Bdellovibrio bacteriovorus HD100: one gene and its partner. The protein of the gene in region 1 interacts with the protein of each later gene in a pairwise test. Links are inferred from orthologs where the notes say so. Each region holds a gene or a part of one and is shown on either strand. Other genes may lie near its edges. The genes, in order: groL and BD_RS04225.

What was found.
Region 2: the proteins of groL (region 1) and BD_RS04225 interact in binary tests that used the Escherichia coli proteins (3 or more experiments, as listed by UniProt). The link is inferred for Bdellovibrio bacteriovorus HD100 from one-to-one orthologs.

What each region holds. Positions count from the first base shown.
Region 1 is NC_005363.1:87,167-97,282, forward strand. The notes cover bases 3,395-6,309. They hold groL (chaperonin GroEL), read left to right. Parts: upstream 3,395-3,989; coding sequence 3,990-5,630; downstream 5,631-6,309. Other genes in these bases: BD_RS00470 (hypothetical protein), read left to right, coding at 3,395-3,470; groES (co-chaperone GroES), read left to right, coding at 3,646-3,933; BD_RS00485 (porin family protein), read right to left, coding at 5,692-6,309. Outside these bases: BD_RS00445 (cytochrome b/b6 domain-containing protein), read left to right, coding at 1-369; BD_RS00450 (helix-turn-helix transcriptional regulator), read left to right, coding at 394-909; BD_RS00455 (hypothetical protein), read left to right, coding at 961-1,416; BD_RS00465 (hypothetical protein), read left to right, coding at 1,655-2,767; more of BD_RS00470, read left to right, coding at 2,964-3,394; more of BD_RS00485, read right to left, coding at 6,310-7,278; BD_RS00490 (hypothetical protein), read left to right, coding at 7,356-8,537; BD_RS00495 (response regulator), read left to right, coding at 8,580-8,972; BD_RS00500 (hypothetical protein), read left to right, coding at 8,959-9,219; BD_RS00505 (hypothetical protein), read right to left, coding at 9,317-9,517; BD_RS00510 (hypothetical protein), read right to left, coding at 9,707-10,012; BD_RS00515 (DUF6531 domain-containing protein), read right to left, coding at 10,028-10,116.
Region 2 is NC_005363.1:863,594-873,544, forward strand. What follows is about bases 3,283-6,032. They hold BD_RS04225 (ABC transporter ATP-binding protein), read left to right. Parts: upstream 3,283-4,153; coding sequence 4,154-4,912; downstream 4,913-6,032. Other genes in these bases: BD_RS04215 (hypothetical protein), read right to left, coding at 3,283-3,351; BD_RS18150 (hypothetical protein), read right to left, coding at 3,553-3,780; BD_RS04230 (cation-translocating P-type ATPase), read left to right, coding at 4,923-6,032. Outside these bases: BD_RS04210 (J domain-containing protein), read left to right, coding at 1-831; more of BD_RS04215, read right to left, coding at 847-3,282; more of BD_RS04230, read left to right, coding at 6,033-7,400; BD_RS04235 (Hsp20/alpha crystallin family protein), read left to right, coding at 7,457-7,918; BD_RS04240 (rhodanese-like domain-containing protein), read left to right, coding at 7,976-8,314; BD_RS04245 (hypothetical protein), read right to left, coding at 8,328-8,804; BD_RS18155 (CBS domain-containing protein), read right to left, coding at 8,823-9,713; BD_RS04255 (trypsin-like peptidase domain-containing protein), read left to right, coding at 9,859-9,951. UniProt on the Escherichia coli protein: Part of the ABC transporter complex MlaFEDB, which is involved in a phospholipid transport pathway that maintains lipid asymmetry in the outer membrane by retrograde trafficking of phospholipids from the outer membrane to the inner membrane.

The DNA of each region.
Region 1 (10,116 bases):
GGGTTGGCAGTAACGGGTTACCTGATGACTATGGGGAGCAAAGAAACCTTTGAAGAAGCACACGAACTAATGGCCAATGCGTTTGTTGTGATTGCGGCCTTTCATGTGGTCGGCGTGATTCTTCACTCGCTGAGGCATCGGGATGCCATCGCACTAAGTATGCTTGACGGAAAAAAAGAGGTGGATGGTGATGGGGCCGGAATTTCCTCTTCCAAGGGAATTGCGGCGGTGATCTTACTGTCATTGGTTGTCGTGGGTGGCTTGTATCTGACTAAAAATTTTGATTCGCAAAGAAGAACTCTTTCACTGCCGGGACAAACACTGCAATTGGGAGATGCGGAAGTATCCACGGAAGGTGATGACGACTAAAGTAAATTTTCGTAGGATCTGAATATGAACCAAAAAGAACGTGCAGTTCTTATAGCAGTGTTGGCGACCGTTACCTTAATGGTTGCTGTGGATTTGGCGACAGACTCTCAAGAGGGCGTCGCTCTTTGGCATGTTCTGATCGAGGGTGGAGCAGGTTTGGCGGCTCTTTTCGGAATCTTCTTCCTGATGAAAGATTCATTCAACCTGCAGCATAAGTTGTCAGACTCTTTAAATGAAAATGCCAGGCTTAAAAGTGAGGCCCAGGAATGGAAGCAGGAGGCACGAAAATACATCGAGGGCCTTTCCCATTCCATTGATTTGCAGTTATCAAAATGGAGCCTGTCGCTGGCTGAAAAAGAAGTGGCTCTGCTGTTGTTGAAGGGACTTTCACTTAAAGAAATTGCCGAAGTTCGCGGCACCAGTGAAAAAACGGCGCGAGCCCAGTCGATAGCTATCTATTCCAAGTCCGGATTGGCGGGCCGGTCCGAACTGGCCGCCTTTTTCCTTGAGGACTTGCTGCAGCCTCAAACAGCGGAATAGCCGGTCATGTTATAGCTAGCCAGTTTCAACTCGCCGAGTTACGTTTGAGCGATGAAAAGCACGTTTTATCTTAAAATCGGCATGATGGTTCTGGCTCTGGTGGGTGTTTTCTATGGCATGAAGGCCCTGGATGGCGGCGCTTTAGAGGACAAGGCCTCGGACCCGCAAAGTGCGCTGGGTCTTCTGATCGGCAGCGACTATCGCCCCTTGAACTGGTGCCCGGAAAAAACCCAAAAGGTGGAGCTTTTTGACCCAGCCGGCGCCGTGACTAAAACCCTGGAAAAGCCTGAAGACATCAGCTCCGTCTGTGAAATCATGATGGGGGCCTTTTCCATGGAAGGGATTGAGGAAAGCTCATTTAAAAAGAGCCTGGCAGCCCATGGACCCTCGGGCGGACCGATTGTGATCCTGGAACAGGTTCCGGGAAAGCCTGTTTTCCGGGTCAAAGGCATGCCTTTTAGCTCTCCGATGCTTTCCAAGGCTTTGGATAGGCTTGCAGTTCCTTAAGATTATTTCTGTTTGACAACAGCCGCCCAAAGCCGCTAATTTAGCCCTTCACCGAGTTCAGAAGTAGCTCAGTCGGTAGAGCAAGCGGCTGTTAACCGCTGGGTCGGGGGTTCGAGTCCCTCCTTCTGAGCCAATCTTTTTAGATTGTGATTAAGAAAACCAAGTCCATAAGACTTGGTTTTTTTATTTTTACCCCCTGTAAAATTCGATAGCATGGAATCTCCAAAAGGAGTTTGCCATGAAGCTTTGGATTTTCAGCGCGTTGATTCTTCCCGTTCAAGTTCTGGCTTCGGCCCCGGCTTTTCAAGAGTCCATTTCTGGCATCAATCCTCACCTAAAAAAATCCCCGAAATTTGAAATCCCTGTCGCCAACGACAAGGACCTGTACCTGCGCATGGAAAAGGCACTGACCTCGGAACATCCCGAGCAGTCTTTGCGCATTTTGGCCGAAGAAGGTGACTTCACCACATGCTCAGCCTTTCAGGCCACGGCACCTTCCGGTTTGCTGCCGATGACGGGGCTTTTGGACATTTCAAAAAAACTCAATGACGAGGCGATCGCCGCAAAATCCTGGGAACAAAGTCTGAAGCTGGCGAATCTGTGGTGGCACTTTGGCAATTGTGAAATGCCGGTGATCACCGGACAGATCGGCATGGCACTTTTGAAGGATTCCCTGACGGAAATGGCGAAACTTTCCAAAGAAAATATGAGTGATGAAGATCGCACAAAGTTGTCTGAGTTAAAACGCAACATCAAGGATTGGAATCCTTCCGCCCACTTGGAAAAAGAACTTCGTTTTGAGATGGTCTTAACCCCCGCTTTGCTGCTGCCCGAGCTGAAATCGGGAAAGTTTGAATTTAACAAAGAAGAGCTTGAAGAAGAAAGTTCGGAAGAAACCGCGTTGGTTGGATTTCCGGGCCTGATCAAACTTTTGTATCCGGATGGTTATGGCACCTTTGACTGGAGTGAAGGGGCAAAACCCGTGGCGGCGGCGGTGGATCAAATCAAGGGCGCGAAAAATCCAGCGGCCGCGATGGGAAAGGCCGTTGATGAGCAGGAAGCAAAATATTTGAAATCCTTCTATGAACAACTGAGCCTGCGCGATCAGGGGGTGAAGTCTGTGAAGGATCTATTGAAAGATGCGAAAGCCACCGCGCTGATTGAAACTTTGCAAAAAGACGAAGAGCTGCTGAAGGCAAAACGCGAGCTGGCGCAAATCTATAAAGACAAATCCGCCTTCATGATGGCAGTGCTGGTTTTCAAACGGACGACGCCGAACTTTTCCAGATCCATCGATAAAAAAGCGCATTCCCTGCACAAGGATCTGATCCGACTCAGCAAGCCTTTGTAAGTCTCGAATGGCCCGGGGGCCCAATCCGGGCCCGCCTTTGTATCAATTTCCTGTAAAGCCTATTTTGTCTCAAAGTGACCCAAAAGGGCCTCTTTTCGGGGTCCAAATCGTTTATATTGCAAATGAGCCATCTTTCGCCGGGCATAGCCTTTGTATTATGGGGACTTGGAATTATCGGACGTCTGCTGGAGGACTCATGCGCCTTATTAAATATCTGCCCCTTATCGCCTTTTGGAGTCTGACGACTTTCACTATGAAAGCGGGCGCCGAAGTAAAGAGCTATCGGGAGTGGAAAACCGAAAGAGTTCAACAGGCTCAGGTCAAAGTCACAACTTTGAAGTCCCAGATCGATGCCCGTAAAGGTATCCGCCTGGCTGCGGGCGGAACGGACCCCAATATGGCTCACCGCGCGGGTTTGGAGGCGGTGGCTTCTCAGGATATCTCTGTGGAAAAGCTGGAACGCGAACTTCGTGAGGAAATCTATGACCTTGAGGTCGCTAAAGACCTGTCCGTGACGGACTATTTCGTGGGTTATCTTACGAAGGTTCAGGATAAAAAGACCGCCTTCAATGAAGTGGCCGGCAAACTGTCCCCTGAAGAGGTGGCGGAGCTGATGACGGCCTATGCGAACTCTGTGTTCGGGGCGCATTCTTCGGACCTTCCGGCCAGTGCGAATAACTTCGGAAAAGACGGCGTTAAATAAGCCCTCGAAAATTCTAAATAAGTCTTAATCTTTATTCGGCGCGCCAAAGTGTTTCATTCAGGAAAATTGGGCGCCCGACCTTGACTCTTTCCACAGCCGATTCATATTAGCTTCCGTAAATACAGTTTATACATAACTGAGTTTTAAACGGAGGCTCACAATGGCTAAGAACGAAATTGGCGTTCGCCCACTTCATGACAGAATTCTAGTTCGCAGAATGGCGGAAGAAGAAAAAACCGCTGGCGGTCTTTTCATTCCTGACACTGCAAAAGAAAAACCACAAAAAGGCGAAATCATCGCGACTGGCAAAGGCCGCGTAACTGAAGATGGCAAGATCCTTCCATTGGAAGTTAAAGTTGGCGATAAAGTTCTTTTCGGCAAATACGCTGGAACTGAATTGAAACTGGATGGCGCTGAATACCTGATGATGCGCGAAGAAGACATCCTGGGCGTATTTAACTAAATCTAAATATCTACTCCAGCGAAGCTGGAGTGAATAAGAATTGAACGGAGACAATCATGAGTAAAGTAATCACATTCTCAGAAGACGCTCGTACACACATCCTTAAAGGTGTGAACACTCTGGCGAACGCAGTAAAAGTAACTTTGGGCCCTAAAGGTCGCAACGTTGTTATCGACAAATCTTTCGGCTCCCCACTGATCACTAAAGACGGTGTGACTGTTGCGAAAGAAATCGAACTTGAAAACAAATTCGAAAACATGGGCGCTCAGATGGTTAAGGAAGTTGCTTCCAAAACCAACGACGAAGCTGGTGACGGTACAACAACTGCAACAGTTTTGGCGCAAGCTATCTACCGTGAAGGCGCGAAACTTGTTTCCGCTGGTCACAACCCAATGTCTATCAAACGTGGTATCGACAAAGCTGTTGGCATCATCATTGAAGAATTGAAGTCCATGTCCAAACCGGTAAAAGGTTCCAACGAAGTGGCTCAAGTTGGCGCTATCTCTGCAAACAATGACAAAGAAATCGGTCAGATGTTGGCAGACGCTATGGATAAAGTAGGCCGTGAAGGCGTTATCACTATCGAAGAATCCAAAACTGCAAAAACGGAAGTGACTGTAGTTGAAGGTATGCAATTCGACCGTGGTTACCTTTCTCCATACTTCGTAACCAACGCAGAAAGAATGGAAGCAGTTCTTGAGAACGCTTACGTTCTTGTTTACGACAAAAAAATCTCTTCCATGAAAGACATGATCGGTATCCTTGAAGGCGTTGCAAAACAAGGCCGTCAATTGTTGATCATCGCTGAAGACGTTGAAGGCGAAGCATTGGCAACTTTGGTTGTTAATAAGCTGCGCGGCACTCTGCACATTGCTGCAGTTAAAGCTCCGGGCTTCGGTGACCGTCGTAAAGCTATGCTTGAAGACATCGCGATCCTGACTGGCGCGAAAGTGATCTCTGAAGACGTTGGTTTGAAACTTGAGGCGGCGACTGTTGCTGACCTTGGTGTTGCAAAACGCATCGTTGTAGACAAAGACAACACAACAATCATCGATGGCGCTGGTAAAAAGAACGACATCAATGGCCGTGTTGGTCAGATCAAAGCTCAGATCGAAGAAACTTCTTCTGACTATGACAAAGAAAAACTGAAAGAGCGTCTGGCTAAATTGGCTGGCGGTGTTGCAGTTATCCACGTTGGTGCTCCTTCTGAAGTTGAGATGAAAGAGAAAAAACACCGCGTAGAAGACGCTTTGAACGCGACTCGCGCTGCGGTTGAAGAAGGTATCGTTGCTGGTGGTGGTACTGCTTTGCTTCGTGCTTCCACTAAAATCGACAAATCCAAATTCTCTGAAGAAGAGCAATTCGGTGCGACGATCATCAAACGTGCTTGCGAAGAGCCAATCCGTCAAATCGCGGCTAACGCTGGTTTGGATGGCGCGATCGTTTTGGATCGTATCCTTCAGAACAAGTCCACGACTTGGGGCTTCAACGCTTACTCTGACGAATACACTGATCTGATCAAAGACGGTGTTATCGATCCAGTTAAAGTTGTTCGTTGCGCTTTGACTAACGCAGCTTCCGTTTCTTCTTTGATGCTGACTACAGAGACTATGATCGCTGAAGCACCTAAGAAAGAATCTGCAGCTCCTGCAATGCCTGGCCACGACGGTATGGGCGGCATGGGTGGCATGATGTAGTCTTCCGACTACTGACTGTGCTTAACGCAAAAAGCCTGGGTTTATAGCCCAGGCTTTTTTTTTAGAACAGGTACTGAACCCCGCCAAACAACGTTGTCATCTTGTGACTGGTGCTGGTGGCACGGGTCGCGCCCGAGAAGTCCGTGCTGTAGTTTTCAATCATCAGCTCACCGCGGATCTTAAATCGCGTTTTCATTTTATAATCCATAAAGAAGCTGAACGAATTGATCTTGCTGTCAGATCCTGAACCGCTGTCCTGGGATTCGCTCATGCCGGGATTCATATAGAAATCAAAGCGTCCGCCGATATCCACAGGGATTTCCTCAGACAGCGGGAACTGACCGGCCAGGCTGATCAGGAAGCCGCTATAGTCCATGCTGGTGAACGTGGTGGGCGTGCTGCCATCCACGGTGAACTTGGTTGTCATATAGCCGGCACCGATTTGCAGCTTCGGACCGAAGAAGTCATTAGTCAGCAGGAAGTTATAGCCCGCATTCACGCCGTATTGGCCCACAGACATGTTCAAAGACGAAGGGGAGCTTCCGGTTTGGTTATTATCAATTGAGAACACCGACTGGCGCAGGTGAACGCCCATGTACCATTCCGGGTTCAGCCACAGTTCACCACGCACTAAAATATTCGGGGCGAAGTTGTTGCTGCCACTCACCGACTCTGGTGTGGTCAGGCTGCTGTTTTGGGTGTAGTTGCCAAAACCCGCCATCAATTCCACTTTACCGAATTGCGGAGGCATTGTCGGCAGCCATTCGGTGGGCTCTTCGCCAAAGGCCACGTCCTTATCCGGGCGGGTGCTGATGTCCTGAAGAACCTTTCCTGAAGGGGTGGTGATGGGTGTGGAGTATTTTACAAACTCATCCGGCATCACTTTGGATCCGACGGCGATCACGCCCGGGTCTTTCTCCATTTCGACGTAACCAAAGCTCATGAATGGTTCGACTTTGAAAAGTTTCACGCGGCCTAGAACCTCTTTTTCGGTGCTGACCATGAATTTGAGTTTTGGATGACGGTTGATCTTGATGATCTGAACGACGGACACACGGCTGTCAGGTTTTAGCCCATAGTTGCTTCCCAGATTCAGGGTCACCTGCTGGCCACGACGGCTCAGAATGGTGGCGCGAAAAGGCATGCGGTACTTCAGATTTTCAAACAGACGACGGACTTCGTTTTTGATTTCCGCAGTTTCAAAGCCCTTGTAGTCATTCAGGGATTCCTGCAACAGCGGCAGGCCTTCGCGGCCCACAAACAAGGTCAGCGTGATGGAAATCCCGCGGGGACCACGGATGATTTTTGAAGTCAGGGCGGCCTCGCTTTGCGTGGATTGCAAAACGGTTTGAACTTCCGACGGATTTTCATCCAGAGTTTCTGATTTGATTTTCAAATCTTTTGGAAAGTTGGACAAAGACCACTGTTTGTCTTCGTTCAAAAGATTTCTAAGTTCTTCTTCCGCAGGTTTTGCGTAGATGCCACCCACGTTGTCGGTGGTTGGAACCAGCACGATGGATTTAATGGCAAGATCTTGGTCGGCGGCACTGATATAGACGTTCTGGGCATTAGTCTGGGCCCACGCGGTCGGGCTGATTGAAATGAAACAGGACGCGACGAAGAGGGAACCTAGGAAGAATGATTTCATAAATTTATTCTGCCCTGCCTCTGAAAACAGGTCAATTTGGCGTCAAGTAATACGGACCGAAAGCCGAAAGATTTCTTATGAAGTCTTCATTTTCCTTTCTGATTTTTGCAGCGCTCTTTGCTTCTGCCTTTCCGGCGACGGCCCAAGTGGGTCTGGAGGGTTTTTCCTCCGGACGTTATGAAGTTCGTAAAGCGAACAAGCGCAGTCCAGCGTCTGAAGCAGAAGCAACCCCGGTGATCACAGATTCTGAGGGCGTGGCCGTTAGAACCTTGAAGACCAGCGAGCTGGAGGCCGAGAAAAAGGCTGAGGCAGAAAAGAAAGAAAAAGAACTGGCTGCCAAGAAAGAAGCGGAAGCCAAGGCAGCTGCGGAAACTCAGGCGGCGACGGCTGCTTCCGTAGCTCCAGCGGCGGCGCCCAAAGTGGCGGGTGCTGAAGCCTCGCCTGAAGTCGAGGAGCCGACGATCGGTGAACAGGCGGAAAGCCTTTTCTCTGACAAGGCTTCTAAAATTTTTGAATTCTACCGTGAACAAATTCACGAAGACGACATTCGCAACAACCGTCTTGAGCTGGATGTGATGCCGGTGGTGGCCTATAATGATTCCCAGTCCAACTACACTTTCCGTGACTATCAGAGTTTCTTTAATGCGCTAAAAATTCGCAGTAATGTTTGGTTCACGCCACTTATTGGTGTGAGCGGACAGATTCTATTTTCGTTCGCTGCGGATGTGGACTCTGTCCAGGCGGATCAGTCCCGGGTTTCGGCAAAGTATGAATTTGTCGATCTGGGATTGAACTTCCGCAAGTTCTTTGGGGTGTCCCGCAAATCCAATTCACTGGAGTTCTCTTTATTGCTCAGTGATAACAAAATGACCGTACCCAGTGACAACACCTCCCGCGCCCGCATTAAGACCCAAGGGTTGGGTGTGGGTTTGAAGGCGCGCATTCCAACGTCCGCGAATTATGCCTGGACCTTGGGGGGAAGCTTCTTCCCACGTCTGCAGCATTCTGAAAGTGCCACGGGTGTAAACATCCAGTCCGGCGCTTCGGAGGAAAGTGTGCGCATTGGTCTTGATGTCGGTGGTGAATGGAAGTTCACCCGCGAAAGCCAGATGATCTGGAGCTTGGGGGCTTCGGCTGAAAGAAACGTCTTTGACGGTGCGGCCGGCCTGCCAGACCCTGGTACAGGTTTGACTCCGAACAATGTCAGCGTGACCAATTCGCTTTATATGTTCTCACTGGGCTATCGTTGGGGTCACTAAAATCCACTCACAAAAAAGCCTGCTAAATTCTATACTGGCGGTATGAAGATTCGTTTTGCTGTTATTGATGATGCCGCCTTCTTGCGTGAACTAATCAAAAATATTGTGACCTCGGAAGGGGGCCTGTGCGTCGGCGAGGCTGCCAACGGGGACGAGGCGGTGGAGCTGGTGTCAGCCACACTGCCCGATCTGGTATTTTTGGATATGGTCATGCCTCTTCGTAACGGCATTGAGACGGCAAAGATTCTGAAAGAGCTGCATCCTGATATCAAGATCATCGGTTGCTCCACAATTGATCAGGAAGCTCTGGTGCAGAAAGCCTTCGAGGCGGGCTTTGATGCCTATCTGCCAAAGCCATTCAGCAAAGAACAGCTTTTAAAAGAAATCACAAAAGTATTACCGCATCTGGGAGAATCCACTCATGGAAGAACTTAAATTTGTATTCAAGTGTTTTGCCGCAACAGCCTTGCTGATTGTTTTGATGCAGGTGAAAGTAGCTGGCAATTCGATTGAATCTCATTCTTTCCGCTGGTTGCAGAAATCCACGGTGTCTCAGTACATTCAAAGTGCGGCAGCCGGTGGTGCCATGGCGATCAGAAATCTGGGGCGTTCATTGGGTGATGGCGTGGCCAGCACGGTGGACGGATTCCAGGAAGGCGCTCACGAAAAGGCGATTCGCTAAGACACCCTTCCCTTTTTAAAAAAGGGAAGGGAGAGCGACTGTAAGGGGGGGATAGTCACTCTCCCTAGGGGGCATATTCAATTCAAGCCGGGGCGGATTAGTTCCAGCCTTTGCTTGTTTTCTCTTTTGCGGTCTTCGTCGAAGTGTCCTTGGCAACTTTTGCCTTGAACTCTTGTTTGAACGCTGTCGATGAATGGCGACCGCTTCCGCTGTTGTTTTTGCAAGAAACACCCGTGTTCGCCATTGCCACAGAGGCGATCAAAGACATAGCAATAGTGGCTTGTACGATTTTCTTCATAAAACTCTCCTTTTTTCTTACACACTTAAAAACATCATTAAGAACTCAATGAAGGCTATTGCATCGCGTGTGCCAGATTTTTTGTCTCAGGATGAGACGAATCGGAGGGTTTCAGGGCAAAAAGAAAGGGCTTTGGATATCCAAAGCCCTTTTGTGTAAGGCGAGTGTCAGGTTTCTAGACAGATGGGATTACTGTCTTCCAGTCCCGGCTTTCTCAGATCCACCAGGCGTCGCGCTGGAGCCTTTGATTTCTCTGGAAACGGTGTCGTCATGGCGACGGGAGCCTTTGCCCGTGGTGGCGCCGGTACGGTAGGCAATACACTCACGGCAGTCGCCCAAAGCCGATGTCGTGGCTTCAAACGGAGTGGATCTGAAGGCCTCATTAGGGTCTTCGCCAGGGTTTACCGGGCGGTTGGCATTTTCGTCAGCAGAGGCTGTTCCCGCAAAGGAGAAGCCCAGGGTCAGCAAGATGGAAAGGACCAAGAGTCTTTTCATATAATCACCTTCTCCTTACAGGTAAAGTTCCGCAGTTGCGGGAGCAATGATATCCAAGAGGTTATTAAATGTGCTGGCTACCTGCATAGCTACAGATGGCCCCT
Region 2 (9,951 bases), 780 kb from region 1 along the record:
GCTGTCGCCGGGGAGCCACTGCCGATCCCTGAAGATGGACCGGCCATCAACTTTGCTGAAATTTTCTTTAAGGACGATTCTGCGCTGAGCGGTCTTAGACGTCGTGCGCGCTCAGTGTATCACTATCTGAATGATATTGACGATGGCATGATGGCCCGTCACTTGTCCGTTCCGATGGCGGGATATCAGTTGTTTAAAGAGACGTTCCAGATTGCCATGAAGTGCGGGGATTGGAAGCTATTGGGTCGTTTGTGGAAAGCAGCCGATCCCGCCTATCAGCAAAGATACCTGCGCAATATGCCGGTGCATTTAAAAGACTTCCTTCAGCAGATCATTGCCGAAAATGCCAGTGAAGAAGCCCTGGAAAAAGAGCAGGCCGAGGCTGAAAGTCTGCTTCGCACCACCTATCGTAAACTGGCGCGCCTGCTTCATCCGGATAAGCAGATCGGTGTTTCGAAAGAACATCAGGATTGGGCTTCCATCAAATGGCAGCGTGTGCAGGCGGCATACAAAGCCCAGGACCACGATGCGTTGAAACGCATCGAGCTGTTATGCATGGCCGAGCTGGGCCAGCTTAATGATTTGACCACCGATGAAATCTATCAAAGCTCGCTGGTGTTGAATGAAGAGTACGAAGCGCTCAAGAGGAATCTGAAGGCCTGTCGCAAGCACCCGGCGTGGAAGTTTTCCAGCCGTCGCAGCTATGAGACACTTAAAAAACAAGCCCGTCTGGAGCTGGAAAAGCGCTTTGGCCCTTTGGAGGCCGAAGTGCACATGCTGGAAAGCCTGCTGAAAATGCTTTCGGCGGCAGAGAAGCAGGCCGTTCATTAGTCCGCTGTGGCGGGCCTACTTCGTTTTACCCAAAGTCATGAATAAAACCATATTTCTGCGGTTGAAGTCGCGGAAGGCGCAGATGCGGCTGGAGCGATTCAATGAAACCTGCATTTGCTTGCTGACTTCGGCAGCGTTCAGGTTGCGATGAAGCTCTTTGGCATACGAGACATTGTACTTTTCAACGTCGGCTCCAGGAATCGGACTTTTTAAAACCGCGTCCTGGCAGAGGTTTTGCAAACCTGTTTGGTTCACAAAGGCCAGGCCCTGAATGCACATCTGCGAGCGAATATAGCGGGCGTCATCGAACTCGCTTTGTGGGCCGCTGGTGCTGCCGATCGCTGCGTAGCGATCTGAGTTCTTAAACCAGTAGTACAGGGACTTCGGAAGCACCGAGAAAATATTGTGGGCCGGAGAGACCTCTTTGTCGTCGACCATGTCCTGCAGAATTCTGCCGTAGCGGCTGAAGAAACCATCAGGTTTTCCGTTTTCAACCTGTTTAAGATCCGCGACGGCAGAAATGACACTGTTTTTTAGAAGGGCTTCCAACGCCTCGATATTCCCCAAATTGATCCGCAGGCCCATGTTCAGGTCATTCTGAATCTGCGCCGGATTGCCATTGTAGGTCTGAAGCATTTTATCAAAGGCCGCCATGCCCGAAGAGACAAACAGCTCTTGTTGGTACTCGGTGAAGTTCACCTTGTTTTTCACCAGCAGAATATAGTCCTGATAGACGAAGTTCACCATGCGGTTGGCAAGGAACCCGGAACGGGACAGCATGACGTTGAACTCGGCATAAACCGTATTCACCAGGGCCTCGTAATTCGCAGACATCGCATCAATTTGTTCCGGAGTCATGTGGGACAGATCCTGCTTTTGTGCCAAGAGGCGACCTTGATTTTCAACCCGCTGATAGGCATCCAGAATCTTTTTGATACGCACTTGGGTGTCGACCACCGCAGGCAGAATGGAGGCATCGCCATCGTATTTGGCGGAGCGTTCTTTGAAGTGTTCCAAATACTGATTGATCGCTGTCAGGCTGTCTTTCACCGTGTAGTTGATATCGATCATGGATTCATTCACCAGGGCTGATTTGTCCACGATGTACCATTTGTTGAAGTATTCAATGGCCGAGATGTTGGCCTCCTGAACAATTTGCTTCATGTTGTTGCCAATGGTTTCGGCCAAAACCACAGGGTCTTGAAACATCGGTAAAGAAGTCATATTCGCTTGCAGCCATTCATCATAGGCCAGTTTGGGGAATGTCTTTCCCAGAACCTGGTCAGGGGTGGGCATGCCGATCAGATCAAAAGGGATCGTGATGGGTGTTCGGCTCATGGTAAAGAAGTTGGTTTTTGATTCACCAAAGCGGGACCCGCCGTTCATGCTGGATTCGATCTGACCAATCAGCTTCAGCACGGCATTTTGCTTTGCCAGCAAAGTGGGCATGGATTTGATTGTGATGACGGCGGTGTTATAGTCACCCAGCAGGACTTTCACGCCTTTATAAAATTCGGTCACCTCTTGCAGAATCTTGTTTTGAAACTCGGCATCGGTCGGCAGTTTTGGATCCACCCCGATTTGAATTTTCTGAAGCCACTTGGTCACGTTGGGAACATGCGTGTTCAGGACATAATATCCTGCAAACGGATTTGACGGGGTCACTTTGTTGTTGTCTTCACTGCGAACACGAACATCCTCCATGCCTTTTTGAAACAGCGACATGCCATCGCGGTTGTGGCAATAGGATTCGGTGGTGACTTCCATCAGGCAGGCCATGGAAGCGGTGAACTCCTGTTGATTTAGTTTTTTAAGAACGGAAGCATACTTTCCATTTCTCATAACGCCCGTGATTTTAGAGATCGTCGTTGCCAGATTGCTGCCCGAACCACCTTCGCCGGAGGAGGCAAAAGAAGAAACCACCTTCACCGCGGCCGCGATGTAATTGCCGAAGGCCGTGGAAGAGGAGTCTGTCAGACATTCTTCCAGCAACGGGATGCTGTCGATCACCTGATTGGTCAGTTGCAGGCCGGTATTGGCCCCGCGCTGCAGGCGTGTGTTGAAGTCTGTCATGCCGGAGGCCATGGAGGTGGCGTCCTGCTGGACTTGCGCACCCAGCGTGGCGCTTTCGATTGACCGGTTCATCATCAATTGCAGAACCTGGCCCTTCATGTCCGGAGAGCTGATCAGGAAGTTTCTTAGGGCGCTGATTTCATTAGGCAGTTGAGACAGGCGGCTGGCGCGCTGAGGTGTATCTGAGATCATTTTTACCTGGTCTTCAAGGCTTGCCACGGCACTTTGCACGGAAGCACCCAAAGCCTTGCAGCTCGGATCGTCCCGCAACTGAAGGGTGATTCGGCGCAGTTCCTGAGTGTTGGCCAAAGCAGTCTGAGTCCACACACCTTGAGAGGCGCAAGCTCCGCCAAAGGAGTAGGCTGACGACATGCCGGATTCGCCAGCATAACTGTTTAAAGTTATCAACAGTACCGATGTTGCCATCAGAATTTTGTTTCGCGCCATTTTTACCTCACTGACAGTGATACAAAGCAAGAGGCGGGCCAAGCGGCGGCGGGTGCAGTCTATTCAAGGTAAAATCCAAACTGCAGATTTGTGTATCACACTGAGTTGTGGCTCGATTGGGTGCCACATTTGAAAAATTGCGAACGTTAGACAGGCCGGACAATTTTGGCTTCACCAGGCTGTGGCAGTCAGACTGAATACTTAGACTATCAGGATGTCCCAGCACGAGGTTTCCAGTTGCAGCCATTGCACCGGGTGGTCACGCCAGGTGGCAGGAATCGCAGGCTCTGACAACTTGGGAAGTTCCGCAGGGCCCGAGGAGCGTACGAGCAGGGCCCAATAGGGTGACAGCTTTTTGTAGCCCAACTGTCGCAGCAAAGGTGTTTCACGATTCTCAAAGAAGACTGGCGCTGGGAGAGTTGAGCTCAATGAAGCTTTATTCGGAAAAGCAGGATCTTCCATTAAAAATCCTTCAAGGGCAAAGCGTGGGGAAAGTCCAGGGGGGAGGCTGGGGCGACTCTGTGCAAAGCCCGGTCTTAGAGGAAATTCATTGTCGGGCCTTTCGGCTGACAAACTTCTTTCGTCGATTATTTCGATAAAGCGAGCGCAGAAGGGACCGTGCGCAGAACTGAGCCAGAGGTCATAGATCAGGGCTCCGTCTTCGTCAGGCGCACGGACCAAGTCCAAGCCCCATTCCGTCAGTAAATGGGGGACCCGGGGCGTAAAAATATAGCTGTAGGTCAGGTGACACTTTTCCACTTCTCTCCTTTATGTCGTCATAAAGAAAAAATAGAATGGTCCTATGGATCATCCGGCGATCAAGCTTGATCATGTCACAATAGAGTTGGGCGGAGAAGTTGTATTAAGCGACGTCTCGCTGGAGGTTCAGCACGGCGAAACTCTGGTGATTGTGGGCCCCAGTGGTGCGGGCAAAACGGTTTTGCTGAAAACCATGGCGGGCATCTATAAACCCCTGAAGGGGCATGTCTATTGTGAGGGTGAGGACTGGCAGGATCTGCAGTCGGAAGAGAAAATACGCCTGGCGCGCAAAATAGGAATGCAATTTCAGAAAAGTGCGCTTTTTGATTCCATGAGTTCCTTTGAAAATGTGGCCTTTCCTTTGCGTGAACACACAACAATGAATGAGCAGGAAATTGAATCCCGGGTTCGAGAGTGTCTGGCAGAGGTCGGTCTGTCGCAGGCGCAGAATATGATGCCCCATGAGCTGTCGGGGGGCATGAAGCAACGCCTGGGGATTGCCCGGTCTCTGGCGCTTCATCCCGAAATTATTTTCTATGATGATCCCACCGCGGGGCTGGATCCGATTAACACCGATATTCTTCTCGACTTGATTTTGAATCTTAAAAAAGAACATGCTTCAACCATCATCATGGTCACCCACAGCCTTTTGTGCGCCTATAAGATGGCGGATCGGATTGTACTTGTGGGGAACAAACAGGTGATAGTGGCCGGGACGGCGGAAGAGGCTCAGCACTCTTCTCATCCCCTGGTGCGTCAGTTTGTCGAGGGGATCATGGAAGGACCCTTGAAATGGGATTAGAGGGGCAGGCATGAAAACCACTTCTTTTGGAAATCTTAAAGGGCTGGTCTATCGAAGTGGCGGGTTGATAGATTCTGAGCTGGCAGAGCAGCGGTCCCGCTTCCCCGCAAATGACATCGTTGAAGTTACAGGAAATCCCTGGATAGAGATCTTCGCGGACACGATCAAGGATCCAATGATTTGGTTTCTGGTGGGAGTCGGGCTGGCATTCTTTCTGACAGGCGAGGTTGCAGACGGAATCACTTTGTTCGTGGCAGTTCTTCCGCTTCTGTTTATGGATGCATTTTTACACTGGAGAACCCAGGCCTCAACGGCAGCCCTTAGAGGGGACCTGTCTTCGTCCGTTAAGGTTTATCGAAATGCTGTCGAGGTTGAGGTGGATTCCCGGGATCTGGTGCCGGGGGATCTGGTTCTGCTGAGGCAAGGGGATGTGGTTCCGGCCGATGGAGTTTTTGAAAGCTTGCAAGGTCTGCAAGTGGATGAGTCGGTGCTGACCGGAGAGTCATTTCCAATAGTCAAAAAGGCGACGCCTCTGGAGCCGTTTTTCCGGTCTTGCGCTGATGAGGTGCGGGTGCCATCAGAGATCCTTGGAGCTGCGGGCACGAGAGTTCTGACGGGGCATGGAACCCTCAGAGTCATTTTCACGGGTGCCAGCACATCCTACGGGGAAATTGTCCGCTCCGTTTCCCGTGTGCCGCACGAGCGCACCCCTTTGCAACAAGCGATTGGGCGGCTGGTTCAGATTCTGATATTTCTTTCCGTCGCTTTATGTCTGATTCTGGCGATGGTTCGATTCAACCAGGGATATGGGTGGCTGGACGCTCTTTTGAGTGCCGCCACTTTGGCGGTGGCAGCCATCCCGGAAGAATTTCCGGTCGTGTTCACATTCTTTCTTGGAGTTGGCGTTTATCGATTGGCTAAAAAACGGGCGCTTGTCCGGCGCGCTGTCAGCGTGGAAAACATCGGAAGAGTCACACACATTTGCACGGATAAAACCGGCACGATCACCGCGGGGCAGTTGAAGCTGGCGCATTTTGAACCGAGCAAAGGTGATGTTCAGACATTGCTGGGAACGGCATTGGCATCCTCGAGTTCTGAATCGGACCCCCTTGACGCTGCAATCAAAGAGGTTGCGCAAGAACGGGGATTGACAAGCAAAGCCAGCCTCCTGGTGTTTCCATTTACTGAAGACCGGAAACGCGAAACTGTGATTTCGCAGGAAGTTGGTGGTCCCTTTGTGGCAAACATCAAGGGTTCGCCAGAAACAATTATCGGAATGTCTCGCCTTCTGTCAGATGAAAAATCAAGATGGGAGGGACAAGTTTCCCAGTGGGCCCGAACGGGCCATAAGGTCATTGCCGTTGCCAGAAAGAGTTCTTTGGCACCCTTTGAACAAGAGCCGGGTGCCGAACTGGAGTTCTGTGGCTTACTGGCCTTCGAAGATCCTGCCCGACCCGAAGTGGCCGGAGCGATGGAATACTGTCGCAGGAATGGCATTCGGGTTTTAATGATTACCGGAGATCATCCAGAGACCTCTGCGGCAATTGCCAAAGATGCTGGCTTGACGATTGCTGAGCCCGTTGTTGTGAGTGCGGAGGACGAGCCCCTGAAGTTTCAGGAGGAGTGGCTCCACCGCCACGCTGATTTTTTGAAGAACATTGATGTCGTGGCCCGCTGTACCCCCATGCAGAAGTTGAGGATCGTTTTGGCGCTGAAGCACTTCGGGGAGCTGGTTGCAGTGACCGGTGATGGTGTCAATGATGTGCCGGCGTTGAAAGCCGCTGACATCGGCATTGCCATGGGGGAGCGGGGCTCACGAAGCGCGCGGGAAGTTTCTTCAATAATCCTGGCCGACGACAACTTTTCAACAATAATCAATGCGATACGGGAGGGCCGGCAACTTTTTAAAAATCTAAAAATGAGTTTCGAGTATCTTCTTTTAATCCATATTCCGCTTGTCGCAACGGCCGCTGTCTTACCTCTGGCGGGGTATCCATTGGTGTATCTGCCGGTCCATATTGTGTGGCTGGAGCTGGTGATCCATCCCACCGCACTTTTGGCTTTTCAAGCGCCAAGCACGGGCACGCGGGATGAAGTCAACGCTCCTCGAATTTTTTCTTCATTTCAGGTTCTTTGCATCTGTCTTGCCGGGGTTGCCGTGGCGGTTCTTTTGGGCTGGGGATTTGTCAGAGCATTGAGTGAAGGGGCCTCTCCCGAGCGGGCCCGTTCGGGAGTAATGGCCCTGTTAACTTTATGGAGTGCGGGAGTTGCTGTGCAACTCACCCGTTTTAAATCCGAAGTAGCCATCATCATTTCCACAGTGACGGTGCTGTCTTCGATGGCCCTGATTCAGAGTTCGGAGTCTTTGACCTTTCTTCGCTTGGCACCGCTGTCCCTGGTGGAATGGAGTGCCGGTGTCGTTGTCGTGGGACTGCTGACCGGCATTCTGGCGTGGTCCCGCAGATTGTTTCAATGCATTCCAGGATGAATCATATTTCCTTCTGTTTTTGCAGTGCCATACTCTACGTTTAAAAAGGAGTGTTTATGGCGAATCTACCTAATCCATGGCGTGAAAGATCTTTGGCTAATCCCTTCAGAGAATTTGGCCGACACCAGGAGCGTATTGACCGATTGTTGAATGAGCTGATGGAGCTGAGAAGCGGGACCCTGGGTGAAGACATGAGTCTTATGCCTTCCAGCGAACTCGTCGAAGAAGAAAAGAATTACCTTCTGAAAGTCGACCTTCCTGGAATCAAAAAAGAAGATGTGAAGGTTGAGGTGGAAGGGGATCGTCTGACCATACGGGCTGAAAGACGATCCGAGAAAGAGGAAAAGAGTAAAAAGAGATACTTCTCTGAAATCTCTTACGGATCCTGCATGCGAAGCTTTGCTCTGCCCCAGTCGATCGACGAAAAGAAAGTGGATGCAAAGTTTGAAAATGGGGTGTTGTCAGTGACAATTCCAAAAACCACAGAATCAAAAAGCAAGCAGATCTCGGTTCATTGATTCAAAATGGGCCGGATGTTGCTTGCAATAGCCGGCTCTTCATTTCCGGAGAGTTCTATGAAAAAGAAAATAGGCCTCTTTCTTATTTTTGTCGGCTCTTTAGTTTCATCAAGCGCTCTTGCCAAAGAGGTTCTGCTCGATGTGCGCACACCTGATGAATATTCCCAAAGTTACTTGCCCGGAGCCATCAATATCGATGTGTTGGACAAGAACTTTCGGACTCGGGTGTCTGAATTGAACCGTGATGACGGTTATAAAGTTTATTGCAGATCAGGCAAGCGGGCCACCCAGGCTGTGACGGTCATGCGGGAACTGGGTTTTAAAACTGTCACCAATTTGGGTGGCTATGAGGAAGCCCAGCGCCGCCTCAATCTGAAGCCTGTGCACCCAAAGTGATGATGCGGCTCTTTTACCGCAAGCCAGTGCCGGGATAGTCGTACTGTCGCAGGTATTCGTAGAGTTCCTTTTTGTCTTCCCCCGTTCCGACGATGGTCTGCATTTCTTCCAAGGCCCGAAACATGAGATTCAGGCGTCGCTGATCGGCATCAATAATTCTGCTGGTGAGTTCATTGATGTCTTTGGATTTGAATTTTTTAGTGGCTGCTTCCTTGAACAAGAGGGACTTCATCTGGCCAATTTCTTTTCGGATCTGTCGGGAGTCAGCATAGGTTCTCAGGTACAAGGCATTGAGTTTGGTTCTTTGTTCCGTCGTCATTCCGGGAGCCGAGGAAAAGACATCTGCGGCCCGTTGGGCTATTTCTTCCGGGGTGTCGGCGGGCCTTTCGGACTTGATACGTTGATCCAGATCTGTGGCTTCTTTGGATTTGGAGGCACAGCCGGCGATTGTCAGAAAAGTTGCGATTGTAAGGGCACAGGGTTTCAACATATTCTTCTCCTGGATTTGTCAGGTCAACAAGGACCGGGAATAAAAAATCTGGATGATCTCTTTGGGAAGTTCGCGCTCCAGCTTTCTGATCTCGCTTGACGAGACAGCTTTGGACAGGGCTCGCCAGAACCCCTGCAGCAGTTCCTGGGCCTTTTTAGGCGTAACTTTGAAGTTCTTCTGAGTCTGTTCCAGAATAAGTGTGGCAGTAATGGATCTGTCAGCCGGTGAAACTTCTGAAAGCAATTGCATTTGCAGTTCGTGCGGCAGCTGAGCCAAAAGTTTCGTGCCTGGTTTTTCAGGAACTCGTCCCAGGATCATTGTCAAAGACTCCAGGGCCAGCCTTTTGGCGCTCACCCGGCTGAGGCCGGTGTTTTCCGTGATGGACTTTAAGAAAGCGAACATGGCGTGCTCTTTGTGCTCCTGAGAGCGAAAGATGCTTTTCAGGCGGCCACGGGAGTGCCTTTCATGTGTCGTTTTTAGCTGAGAACGCAGAATTTGCACCTCATCTTTTTTGTCAATCAGCCCCTCTTTGACAAGGTCATCCAGTGTGATGATACCAAGACATGTCTGTTTTCCGTTCGGTCGGCTGCGCACCACGGGAACGCGCCGGATGGCATATTTTTTCATGAGGTCTATGACATTTTCCAATGTGGCGGACTCGTTGACGTAGAGCAGGGAGTGTTGGGTGATTTCCCCCAGGGGAACTGAGGTTTCCATGTTTTTAAGAGCCAAAGCCAACGCCAGATCACGGTCAGTAAAAAGACCTCGCAAGACGCCGTGCCCGTCGGAGACGATGACACTCCCAACGTGGTTGCGATTCATGGCCAGGGCTGCTTGTCGAATGGATTTGTCTTTCTTTAGGATGATGGGTTTGTGCAGTGGAAGAGTTTGCACGCTGGGTGATTTCATGGTGGGGCTCCTTGATTGTCTTGAGGATGTCACTCCAGAGGCGGGCGGGCCAGTTACGTGGTGGACATGAACTGGCCCTTGCTCTTTGACACCCGCATGGCCAGGAGATGGCGTTGCCATCAACCCAAGTCTAAGATTTTGGGCTATGTCCCCAAAGATTTCCAGCATGGCAAAAAAGGCCCACGAGGCCACGCGAGCTGTCGTTCGTATCCTTGTACAAGGATTTAGCGAAACGGAT